Regions from separate parts of the Bradyrhizobium sp. I1.14.4 genome, predicted to be linked through region 2. Evidence: predicted binding sites of a transcription regulator. Region 2 holds the regulator's gene; each other region holds the start of a gene.
The links. Region 2 encodes LexA, which represses DNA repair genes until DNA is damaged. Its sites were predicted from a motif close to TGTTCNNNNTGTGTTCNG; they were not measured.
Positions count from the first base shown of each region.

Region 1: the regulator LexA is predicted to act here: its motif matches at 1,467-1,484, upstream of ABIB78_RS14135 (ribonuclease T2 family protein).
Region 3: the regulator LexA is predicted to act here: its motif matches at 1,807-1,824, upstream of ABIB78_RS10010 (helicase-related protein).

Region 1 covers NZ_JBNDLA010000005.1:404,707-407,980, reverse strand. Annotated here, with positions in the region: gene ABIB78_RS14150 (DUF3617 domain-containing protein) at 1-428, opposite strand, end outside; gene ABIB78_RS14145 (hypothetical protein) at 471-770, opposite strand; gene ABIB78_RS14140 (hypothetical protein) at 937-1,413, shown strand; gene ABIB78_RS14135 (ribonuclease T2 family protein) at 1,528-2,214, shown strand; gene ABIB78_RS14130 (23S rRNA (adenine(2030)-N(6))-methyltransferase RlmJ) at 2,376-3,236, shown strand.
Region 2 covers NZ_JBNDLA010000006.1:286,417-289,690, reverse strand. Annotated here, with positions in the region: gene ABIB78_RS15645 (ComEC/Rec2 family competence protein) at 1-244, shown strand, start outside; gene ABIB78_RS15640 (hypothetical protein) at 255-482, opposite strand; gene ABIB78_RS15635 (hypothetical protein) at 628-1,056, opposite strand; gene lexA (transcriptional repressor LexA) at 1,295-1,999, opposite strand; gene ABIB78_RS15625 (molybdopterin molybdotransferase MoeA) at 2,232-3,274, opposite strand, start outside.
Region 3 covers NZ_JBNDLA010000004.1:36,548-39,821, forward strand. Annotated here, with positions in the region: gene rpmB (50S ribosomal protein L28) at 1-109, opposite strand, end outside; gene ABIB78_RS10005 (DUF3108 domain-containing protein) at 520-1,350, shown strand; gene ABIB78_RS10010 (helicase-related protein) at 2,033-3,274, shown strand, end outside.

The DNA.
Region 1 (3,274 bases), on a different contig from region 2:
CAGGCGCCGAGCCATTTCGCCTCGATGGTCATCGTGGTGTCGCGAGAGCCGGCCGCGCCGCCCTCGGCATGCGAGGTGCTCTTGACCGTGTAGGCGGAATTGAAATCGCCGATGATCTCGGCATGGCTCTGCATCGACATGCCGGCGACGCTGCACACGCTATCACTGAGATAGCCGGTCGCGGTCTTCTGGATATCCTGCTTGGAGCAGATTTCCTTGGCCATCGGCGAGGCCGCCGCGCTCATCTCCTTGTCGGTGGTCTCGTCGGTGCAGTGCTGCATGGTGATTTCCGGCATCGCCCCGCCGGTGCGCACCATTTTCATCTCCCACAGCCCGGCCTTGCGGATCGGCAGGTCGACGGCGCTTGCGGCGCCGGCAGACAGGACGAGGCAAACAGCAGAACCAAGCAAGGCAAGCTGTCGGGTCATGCGGTTAGCTCCCGGCCGAACGATCGAAGGATTGAAGCGCGCTCAGTAGAGCGTGCGCAGCGGCCTCTGGGCCGCGCCATAGGGCACCCAGCGACAGGCGAACGAGATGTAGCCACCCGGATAGCGCTGCACCGCAAGGAACTTGACTACCTTGCCGTAGGAGGCGCAGTGATCGACGGCGAGTTGGCGGGCGTCGGTCTGGGCCGCCAGCGTATAGGCAATGATACCGCCGGTATCATTGCCCTTGAACGGCGGCACCGGCTGCATCCAGTCGGCTCGCGCCGGTACAACGGCCAGCATCCCGCAAACGGCAACCAGGCACGCGGCCAATTTCCTTCGCATCGCAGACTCCATTTCGCTTCAGGCCAACATAGAGTGCGCCGGCGACCGTGAAAAGAACGAGCCGGCTGCCAAAGGTGGACTTCTCACCAGGTGTTGCCGCGCTGCACTTGACCTTGCCGGGCCTTCACGGCACCGTCCGCGGCATCTGATCATCGGGTGGATTCCCATGCGCAACCTGTTCAACTCCCCCAACAAACTCGGCCAAAAGCTTGGTCTCGGCGCCGCCCTCATGGTCGGCCTGCTGGCGTTCGGGGGCACGGCCCAGGCCGCCAATCCGTTCGAAATGAATTTTTGGCTGTCCGGCCCGCGCTACGACGGCAATGTGGCCCCGTGCGAGAAGGCCCTGACCGTCATCAGCGAGCAATTCCACGAAAAAGAAGCCACCTTCTGGAATTCATCCCTGATAATCACCGGCTTCAGCCGGATTCACGAAACCGCGTTCCGCCCCTGGCAGTCCGACAACATTCCGCGCCGCTATTGCACGGGTGATGCGGTGCTGAGCGACGGCAAAGTGCGCAAGGTGCACTATTCGATCATCGAGGACGGCGGCTTTGCCAGCATCCACCAGGGCGTCGAATGGTGCGTCGCCGGGCTTGACCGCAACTGGGCCTATAACCCGTCCTGCAGGGCCGCTCGGCCCTGATCTCCGACCAGATTGGGATAAACGGAAGCCGCCGCCGTCCAGACGGCGGCTTTTGTTCTTGAAATGTTCCGCGGGCCTGTTAGGCTGTGATGGTCGCGTCAGGGGGAGCGTTTGATGCCTCGGTTGGTCACAATTTCCCGATTTCTGATTTCAGCTGCCTTTGTTCTGTCTGGCGCGGTTGGGGCCTCGGCCCAGGATCGCCGCCAGAATGCGCCCGGTGAGTTCGACTTCTATGTGCTGTCGCTGTCGTGGTCGCCCTCGTTCTGCGAGGCGGCGAGCGAGCGCAACAACAACGGCCGCGGCACCCAGGCGCAGTGCGGCGGACGGCCCTATTCCTTCGTGGTGCATGGCCTGTGGCCGCAATATGAGCGGGGCTTCCCGGAATACTGCCAGCGGCCCTCGCCGCGTCTCGCCCGCAACATCATGACCTCGATGCTCGACCTGATGCCTGCGCCCGGGCTGATCTACAACGAGTGGGACAAGCACGGCACCTGCTCCGGTCTCGGCGAGCGCGCCTATTTCGAAGCCATCCGTCAGGCCCGTGCCGCGGTGAAGATCCCCGAGGAATTCCTGCAATTGTCGGAGCCGAAGACGATCGCGCCCGACGAGCTGGAAACGGCGTTCATCAAGGCCAATCCGGGGCTCAGCAACTCCGCGATCTCGGTGACCTGCGACAGCAAGCGGCTCAGCGAGGTGCGGATCTGCCTCAGCAAGGATCTGCAATTCCGCTCCTGCGAGGAAATCGATCGCCGCGCCTGCCGCCGCGATCAGGTGCTGATGCCGCCGGTTCGCGGCGGCTGAAGTCTCGTCCACATCATGGCGGGGCAGACGCGCATCGTCGCGCGGGGCGTCTCCGGCCATCGACGCCGTCACGAAACCAGCGAGATAAGGCATAGATGCCCGGGACAGACCGGGCATGACGCAGTACAACATGCGCCACCTCTGGAGCGCAGCGTCATCGCATGAACTACCGTCACGCCTTTCATGCCGGCAGCTTTGCCGACGTCATCAAGCACATCGCGCTGGTGCGCATGCTCACCTACCTGCAGGACAAGCAGGCGCCGTTCCGCGTCATCGACACCCATGCCGGCGCCGGCCTCTATGATTTGACCTCGAGCGAAGCGCAGCGCGGCGGCGAATGGCTGACCGGCATCGCGCGACTGATGCAGGCGCGGCTCTCCGACAAGGCGCTGCCGCTGATCGCGCCCTATCTCGACATCGTCAGGGCATTCAATCCGCGAGGCGAGCTGAAAACCTATCCCGGTTCGCCGTTGATCGCGCGGGCGCTGCTGCGTCCGCAAGACCGCCTCACGGCCTGCGAGATCGAGCCGGCGGCACGCAAGCAATTGATCGATGCACTGCGGCGCGACGCGCAGGCGCGCGTTGTCGATCTCGACGGCTGGATGGCGCTGCCCGCATTCGTGCCGCCGAACGAGCGCCGCGGCCTGGTGCTGATCGATCCGCCCTTCGAAGCGAAGGACGAGTTCGAGCGGCTGGCCGGTGCTTTCACGGACGCGTTTGCGAAGTGGCCGACCGGCACGTATCTTTTGTGGTACCCCGTAAAAACCCGGAGAGCTACCGACGAGCTCGCGCGCAGCGTGGCTGCAGCAGCAGCAAGCAGTCGGCCCGCGGGCAAATGCTTGCGTTTGGAATTCAGTGTGGCGCCGCAAGAAGCGGGCGCAGGCCTCGTTTCCACAGGCCTTTTGATAGTGAATCCGCCGTGGACGCTGGCGGGCGAGCTGAAGATCATTCTGCCCGAACTCGAGAGGCCACTTGGTCAAGGCGGCGCCGGACGCTTCAGACTCGAAACGCCTAAACCTTGATCCGCAGCACCCACTGAAAAGTTCTATTTGAGCATAGG
Region 2 (3,274 bases):
GCTGGGCTGCGCGGCGTCCGTGATCGATGCCGAGCGGCTGCGCCGCCACGGCGCGCTGGTGCTACGGCGGATCAGGGACGGCTACGCCGTCGATGCGGTCAAGCCCGGCGGGATCGACCGGCCGTGGTCGCCGGCGATTCCCGGCGACGGCGAGAGCGAGACGACGCTGCGCGCGCCTGCCGCCGCGCCGCGGTCCGCTGTCGACGCGACGCCCGCCGAGACTGATCTGCAGGGCGAAGATTAGAGGGCGAAGATTAGCCGTTGTCGGGTGGGGGGCCGGAAGGCAGCTCGAACAGGCCGAGATGGTACTCGTCGGAATCGGGGCCAGCGTCGGGCTTCTTGACGAGGGTGAAGGAAGCCTCGGGAAACTGCTCCCAGACCTTCAGGTCGTCAGCCGTCACCGTCAGCCAGCCGAACCGGAACATGTAGCGGCCCGGCTCCGTGACGCGACCAGCTTTTTGCCATGTGACCTTATCGACCACCGCGCACGTCCTCCGTGCACGATGATGCGCCAAGGCGTCCGCCGACGCAAATCTCCTGCTGCGCCCCGGAACCCGAAATCCGGGGTCGCTCGAAATCGCTTAGGTCACTCGCCGCCGAACGGCTCATTCCGCGGCGACGATGCGTTCAACCCAAAAACAGCGATGCGAATGCGGAGGGCCGCCGCTCCACAACCTTCGGCTTGTGCTCGACCGCCGGATGCAGCGCCGGCAATTGCAGCACGCTGACGCGCTGTCCCTCGACGAGCTGGGTCACCAGCACATGGCTGCCGTCGGGAAATTCGACCGCGTCATGATGGCGATCGGGCACGTCGGGCTCGACTTCGTTGAACACGCCGACGCGATAGTTCAGCGTCTTGGTCCAGATCCAGCGGCTGTCGTAGCGAACGTTCTCGGCGAAAGCGAGCTCGGTGCCCGGCAGCATGCAGACCGCGACGGTGGGATCATTCTCCGAAGCAAAGCCGCGGGTCGACGTCCCGCGAAAAGTCGTGGTGATCAGCGTCTCTCCGACAATGGCGGGGCGCGATGCCACGGCGTGCAGACTATAGTCACACATCGGATGGCTCCTCATTGAGGTAGCGACCCGTGCCTCTCCCTGAGGCATAGGCCTCTACCAGAGTGGACGATAGCGAACGAGTATCTGCTCGTTTCTGGGCGATTGTACGACTTGCCGCAGAACGTCCCGATCACAAACACGCGACGCTGCGTGAGAGGTATCGGAGCGCATCCGGCAGGCCGCACGCTACGCTATCCTTCAAGGAACGATCCGACGTGTTGCTCGTTCCTTGCCGCCGTCAGTATTTGCGATAAAGACCGATCAGCTTGCCCTGGATGCGCACCCGGTTCGGCGGCAGGATGCGCACTTCATAGGCGGTGTTGGCCGGCTCCAGCGCAATCGATGCGCCGCGGCGGCGGAAGCGCTTCAGGGTGGCTTCCTCCTCGTCGATCAGCGCCACCACGATGTCGCCGGTGTTGGCGACGTCGTTGCGCTGGATCAGCGCCATGTCACCGTCGAGGATGCCGGCGTCGACCATCGAGTCACCGCGCACTTCCAGCGCATAATGCTCGCCGGAGCCGAGCATGTCGGGCGGCACGCTGATGGTGTGGCTGCGCGTCTGCAACGCCTCTATCGGCGTACCGGCGGCGATCCGGCCCATCACCGGGACCGCGACCGGACGGTTGCCGTCGTCCTCGGCGGTCGGCGGCGTGCTGGTGCGCTTGCCGAGGGTGCCTTCGATAACGCTTGGCGTGAAGCCGCGGCGGCCGTTGCTGCCGCCGGCCGACAGTTCGGGCAGCTTGATGACTTCAATGGCACGGGCGCGGTTGGGCAGGCGGCGGATGAAGCCGCGCTCCTCCAGCGCAGTGATCAGGCGGTGGATACCGGACTTCGAGCGCAGGTCGAGCGCATCCTTCATCTCGTCGAAGGAGGGCGGCACACCGGCCTCTTTCAGACGTTCATTGATGAAACGCAGAAGTTCGTACTGTTTGCGCGTGAGCATCTCGAGTATTCCCCCGGTTGATAGCGTCGTTCGATTCCGAGACTTTTCAGGTGGGGCCTGACCTCAGGAGCACGGTGCTCATTACAAGCGCTCCCTCGCGGCCTCCCATTTTGTAGACACTAGTACTCGAAACAAATCATGAACGGACACTATATGTTCGATATGTGTTCCGCAACCACTTAATTTCCGGTGAACGCGCTCGGCCACGCACAATCGGCGGGGGGCGAAAACCCTATTCGGGCAGCGTCAGGATCTTGCATTCGCTGCCCTTGGCAGCGGCAGGCGCAAACGGCGGACGCACGAGAAGTGCCCGTGCCGCAGCGAGATTCCCGAGCAGCGAAGAGTCCTGCTGCACCACGGGGGTTGCGATCAGCGTACCGTCTTCGCGCTCCTCGAGACGCGCACGCAGGTAGTCCTCGCGCTGGTCGTTGGCGGCGAGGTCGCGGCCGAGCAGGGCGGTGACGCGGACATGATGAATCGCTTTCCGGCCGCTCAGCGCCCGAATCAACGGCACCAGAAACAGGAAGGCGCAGACATAGGAGGATACCGGATTGCCGGGCAGGCCGATTACCCGCATCGCGCCGAGCCGGCCATGCATCATCGGTTTGCCCGGCCGCATCGCAATCCGCCAGAACGCCATGTCGACGCCCTCGGCCTCCAGCGACCGCTTGACCAGATCGTGGTCGCCGACCGAGGCACCGCCGGTGGTGATCAGGACGTCGGCACCGGTCTCTCGCGCCCGGCGGATGCCGGCGGTGGTCGCTTCCACCGTGTCGGCGGCAACCCCGAGGTCGATGGTCTCGGCGCCTTCGGCGCGCGCCAGCGCCCGCAGCGCATAACCGTTGGAATAGACGATCTGGCCCGGGCCGGGCTTCGAGCCCGGCATCACGAGCTCGTCGCCGGTCGCCAGCACCGCGACCTTCGCACGGCGGTGCACCACGAGCTCCGGATAGTTCATGGCAGCCGCCAGCGACAGCGCGCGGTCGGAGAGGCGGCTGCCGGCGGCGAGCAGCACGTCGCCCTCACGGAAGTCGACGCCGGCGGGGCGGATGTGCCGCCCGGCGGTTGCGGCTTCCGTGATCGCGATGTGGTCGCCGTCGACCCTGGTGTCTTCCTGGATGATGACGGCGTCGGCGCCATTGGGGATCACGCCGCCGGTGAAGATCCGCACCGCTTCGCCGGCACCGACCGTCCGCTCGAACGGCCGGCCGGCCGCGACTTCGCCGATCACCTTGAGCCGGGCCTTGAGATCGGCCGCATCGGCGGCGCGCACGG
Region 3 (3,274 bases), on a different contig from region 2:
TCACGTTGGCCAGGTTCGGCAGGAAGCGCCGCTTGGTCTTGATGTTGGAGTGGCTCACCTTGTGGCCCGTCTGGGGGCCCTTGGCCGTCAGTTCGCAGCGCCGGGACATCTTGCAAAAATCCTTATTGCATCCCCGCCTCTCGTCGGGCGTGCAATCACACGGCCCGCGCGGGGGTTTTGAATTCGCGTCCATTTTCCAGGAACCGCGGGTGTATAGGGTGAGATCGCCCAAGCGTCAAGATTATATCGGCGCATGAGGGACACCGGAAATGGCGGTTCATAAGCCGTTCCAGCCACTTAACGGCGGATATGGCAACCATATAAAGGGCGTATTCGGCTGCAATTCTTGGTTCCATACAAGATGCGCGTGTTGTCCGGCCGAAATTGAATGCCTGGAGCATGATCCGGAAAAGTGCTTAGCGGTTTTCCGAAAAGGTCATGCTCAAAACCAAGCGGACGACGAACAGAGCGCCGATAACAGGACCGTCAGGTACGTAAGTGACCACCACGATTGCCCTTTTGCCCCCGCTCGGCCGGCTGATCGGCCTGTGCGCCGGTGCCTTGCTGCTGTTTTGCGCCGAGCGCGCCAGCGCCCAGGGGCGGCTCGACGCCCAGTATGAGGCGACCTTGGCCGGTATCCCGGTCGGCAAGGGCAGCTGGACCATCGAGATCGGCGACGACAGCTTCTCGGCCTCGGCCCAGGGCGGCACCGCAGGCCTCCTGAAGGCGTTTTCCGGCGGCAGCGGCTCGGGCGCCTCGCAGGGCCGCGTCGTCAACGGCACACTGGCGGCCACCTCCTACACCGCGACCACCAGGACCTCGAAGAAGTCGGAGACGATCCGGATGGTGCTGGCCAATGGCGGCATCAAGGAATCCACGATCGAGCCGGAGCCGCCGGTCGATGCCGACCGCCTGCCGGTGTCGGACGCGCAGAAGAAGAACGTGTTCGATCCGATGACCGGCTCGTTCCTGCGCGCGCCCGGCAATGCCGAATTGATGAGCCCGGATGTCTGCCGTACCGGCGCCGGCGTGTTCGACGGCCGCATGCGCTACGACCTCAAGCTCGATTTCAAGCGGGTCGAGATCGTCAAGGCCGAGCGCGGCTATCACGGCCCGGCGCTGGTCTGTGCGCTGTATTTCGTGCCGATCGCGGGCTACATCCCGGATCGCCCGGTCATCAAATATCTTGCCGCCCAGCGCAACATCGAGATCGCCTTCGTGCCGATCGCGGGCACCCGCCTCCTGGTGCCGTTCCGCATGACGATCCCGACCCCGCTCGGCCAGGCCATGCTGGAAGCGACGTCATTCGTCACCACCGCCGCGCCGCCGCGCGTGGCGAAGACGCAGTAACGGCAATCAACGCAACCTCGTCATTGCCGGCTCGACCCGGCAAATCCATCGTTTCGAGAGAGGTCTTTTGGTGATGGATGCCCGGGTCAGGCCCGGGCATGACAAGTATGGGGGCGCGAGGAATGCAACGAACGCCACCGGAATCCAGTTGACTCTTGCCTGCTTCTGATTCGACTCGCGGTTCTCCGGAACTTAAGGAATTCAGTCCGCATCACAGTGGCTTGTGGAGCCCTCTCAAACTTGATCTAGTGCCGCCGCTATCAGGTCCACCCGAGATGTTGCGGTGAACGTTTCAGGTCTGGAATGGAGTCACCGATTCGGGCGCGATTCGTTCCGGACTCGTTCCGAAGCTTAAGCCGGGCGCAGAAAGCGTCGCATTGTGAGACAGATCTTGTGAAAGGACGCGGGAATCCGATGCTGCATTGTTGGATCGCGCCGGAGTGACGACATTGGAAGAGTGCGCTGCATGTTCTCCCTCGCCCCGCTCTTGCGGGGGCGCGACGAGCAAAGCTCACGCTGAGAGGGTCGGGGTGAGGGGCTCTCGCCACGAGCGCAGTATGTGGATGGTCCCCCTCACCCGCCGCGCAAGCGCGCGGCGACCTCTCCCCGCAACAGGCGGCGCGAGGTGACATTCTAGGCGCGCATCCGCGCGACACGCCGCAACAAGAAACACCTGCAAAATATGGCTTTCTCATCCTCGTTCGGAAATGACCGCGCGCCCGGCTCAGGCGTCACCGCGGTGCTCGGGCCGACCAATACCGGCAAGACGCATCTCGCCATCGAGCGCATGCTGGCGCATTCGTCCGGCCTGATCGGGCTGCCGCTGCGGCTGTTGGCGCGCGAGGTCTACAACAAGATCGCGGACCGCGCCGGCGTCGACAACGTCGCGCTGATCACCGGCGAGGAGAAGATCAAGCCGAAGTCGCCGCGCTTCTGGGTCTCGACCGTCGAGGCAATGCCGCGCGATCTCGATGTGTCCTTTCTCGCCGTCGACGAGATCCAGATCGCCGCCGATCTCGAGCGTGGCCATGTCTTCACCGATCGCATCCTCAACCGCCGCGGCCGCGACGAGACGCTGCTGCTGGGCGCCGCGACGATGCGGCCGATCATCGAGCGGCTGTTGCCGGGCGCCTCGATCGTCACGCGGCCACGGCTGTCGCAGCTCGAATTCGCCGGCGACCGCAAGATCACGCGGCAGCCGCGGCGCACGGCGATCGTCGCGTTCTCGGCCGATGAGGTCTATGCGATCGCCGAACTGATCCGCCGCCAGCATGGCGGCGCGGCGGTGGTGCTGGGCTCGCTCTCGCCCCGCACGCGCAATGCGCAGGTCGCGATGTTCCAGAACGGCGACGTCGATTATCTCGTCGCCACCGACGCGGTCGGCATGGGGCTCAATCTCGACGTCGATCACGTCGCCTTCGCCTCCGACCGCAAGTATGACGGCTACCAGTTCCGCCGGCTGACGCCGGCCGAATTCGCCCAGATCGCGGGCCGCGCCGGGCGCGCCACGCGCAACGGCACCTTTGGCACCACCGGCCGCTGCGCGCCGTTCGAGCCGGAGCTCGTCAACGCGCTGCAGAACCACACCTTCGACAGCGTCAAGATGCTGCAATGGCGCAACGCCAGGCTCGATTTCTCCTCGCTCGGCGCGCTGCAGGTGTCGCTGGCATTGTCGCCTAATCATGAGGCACTGACGCGGGCCCCGGCGGCCGAGGATCTGCGCGTGCTCGATCACGTCGCGCGCGACGCCGAAGTGCGCGAATTCGCGCATGGTGCGGCCGCGGTGGAGCGGCTGTGGGAGGCCTGCCAGGTTCCGGACTACCGAAAGCTGTCGCCGGCCGCCCATGCCGAACTCGTGACCACGCTGTATGGCTTCCTGATGCAAAAGGGGCGTATCCCAGATGCATGGTTTGCCGCCCAGGTC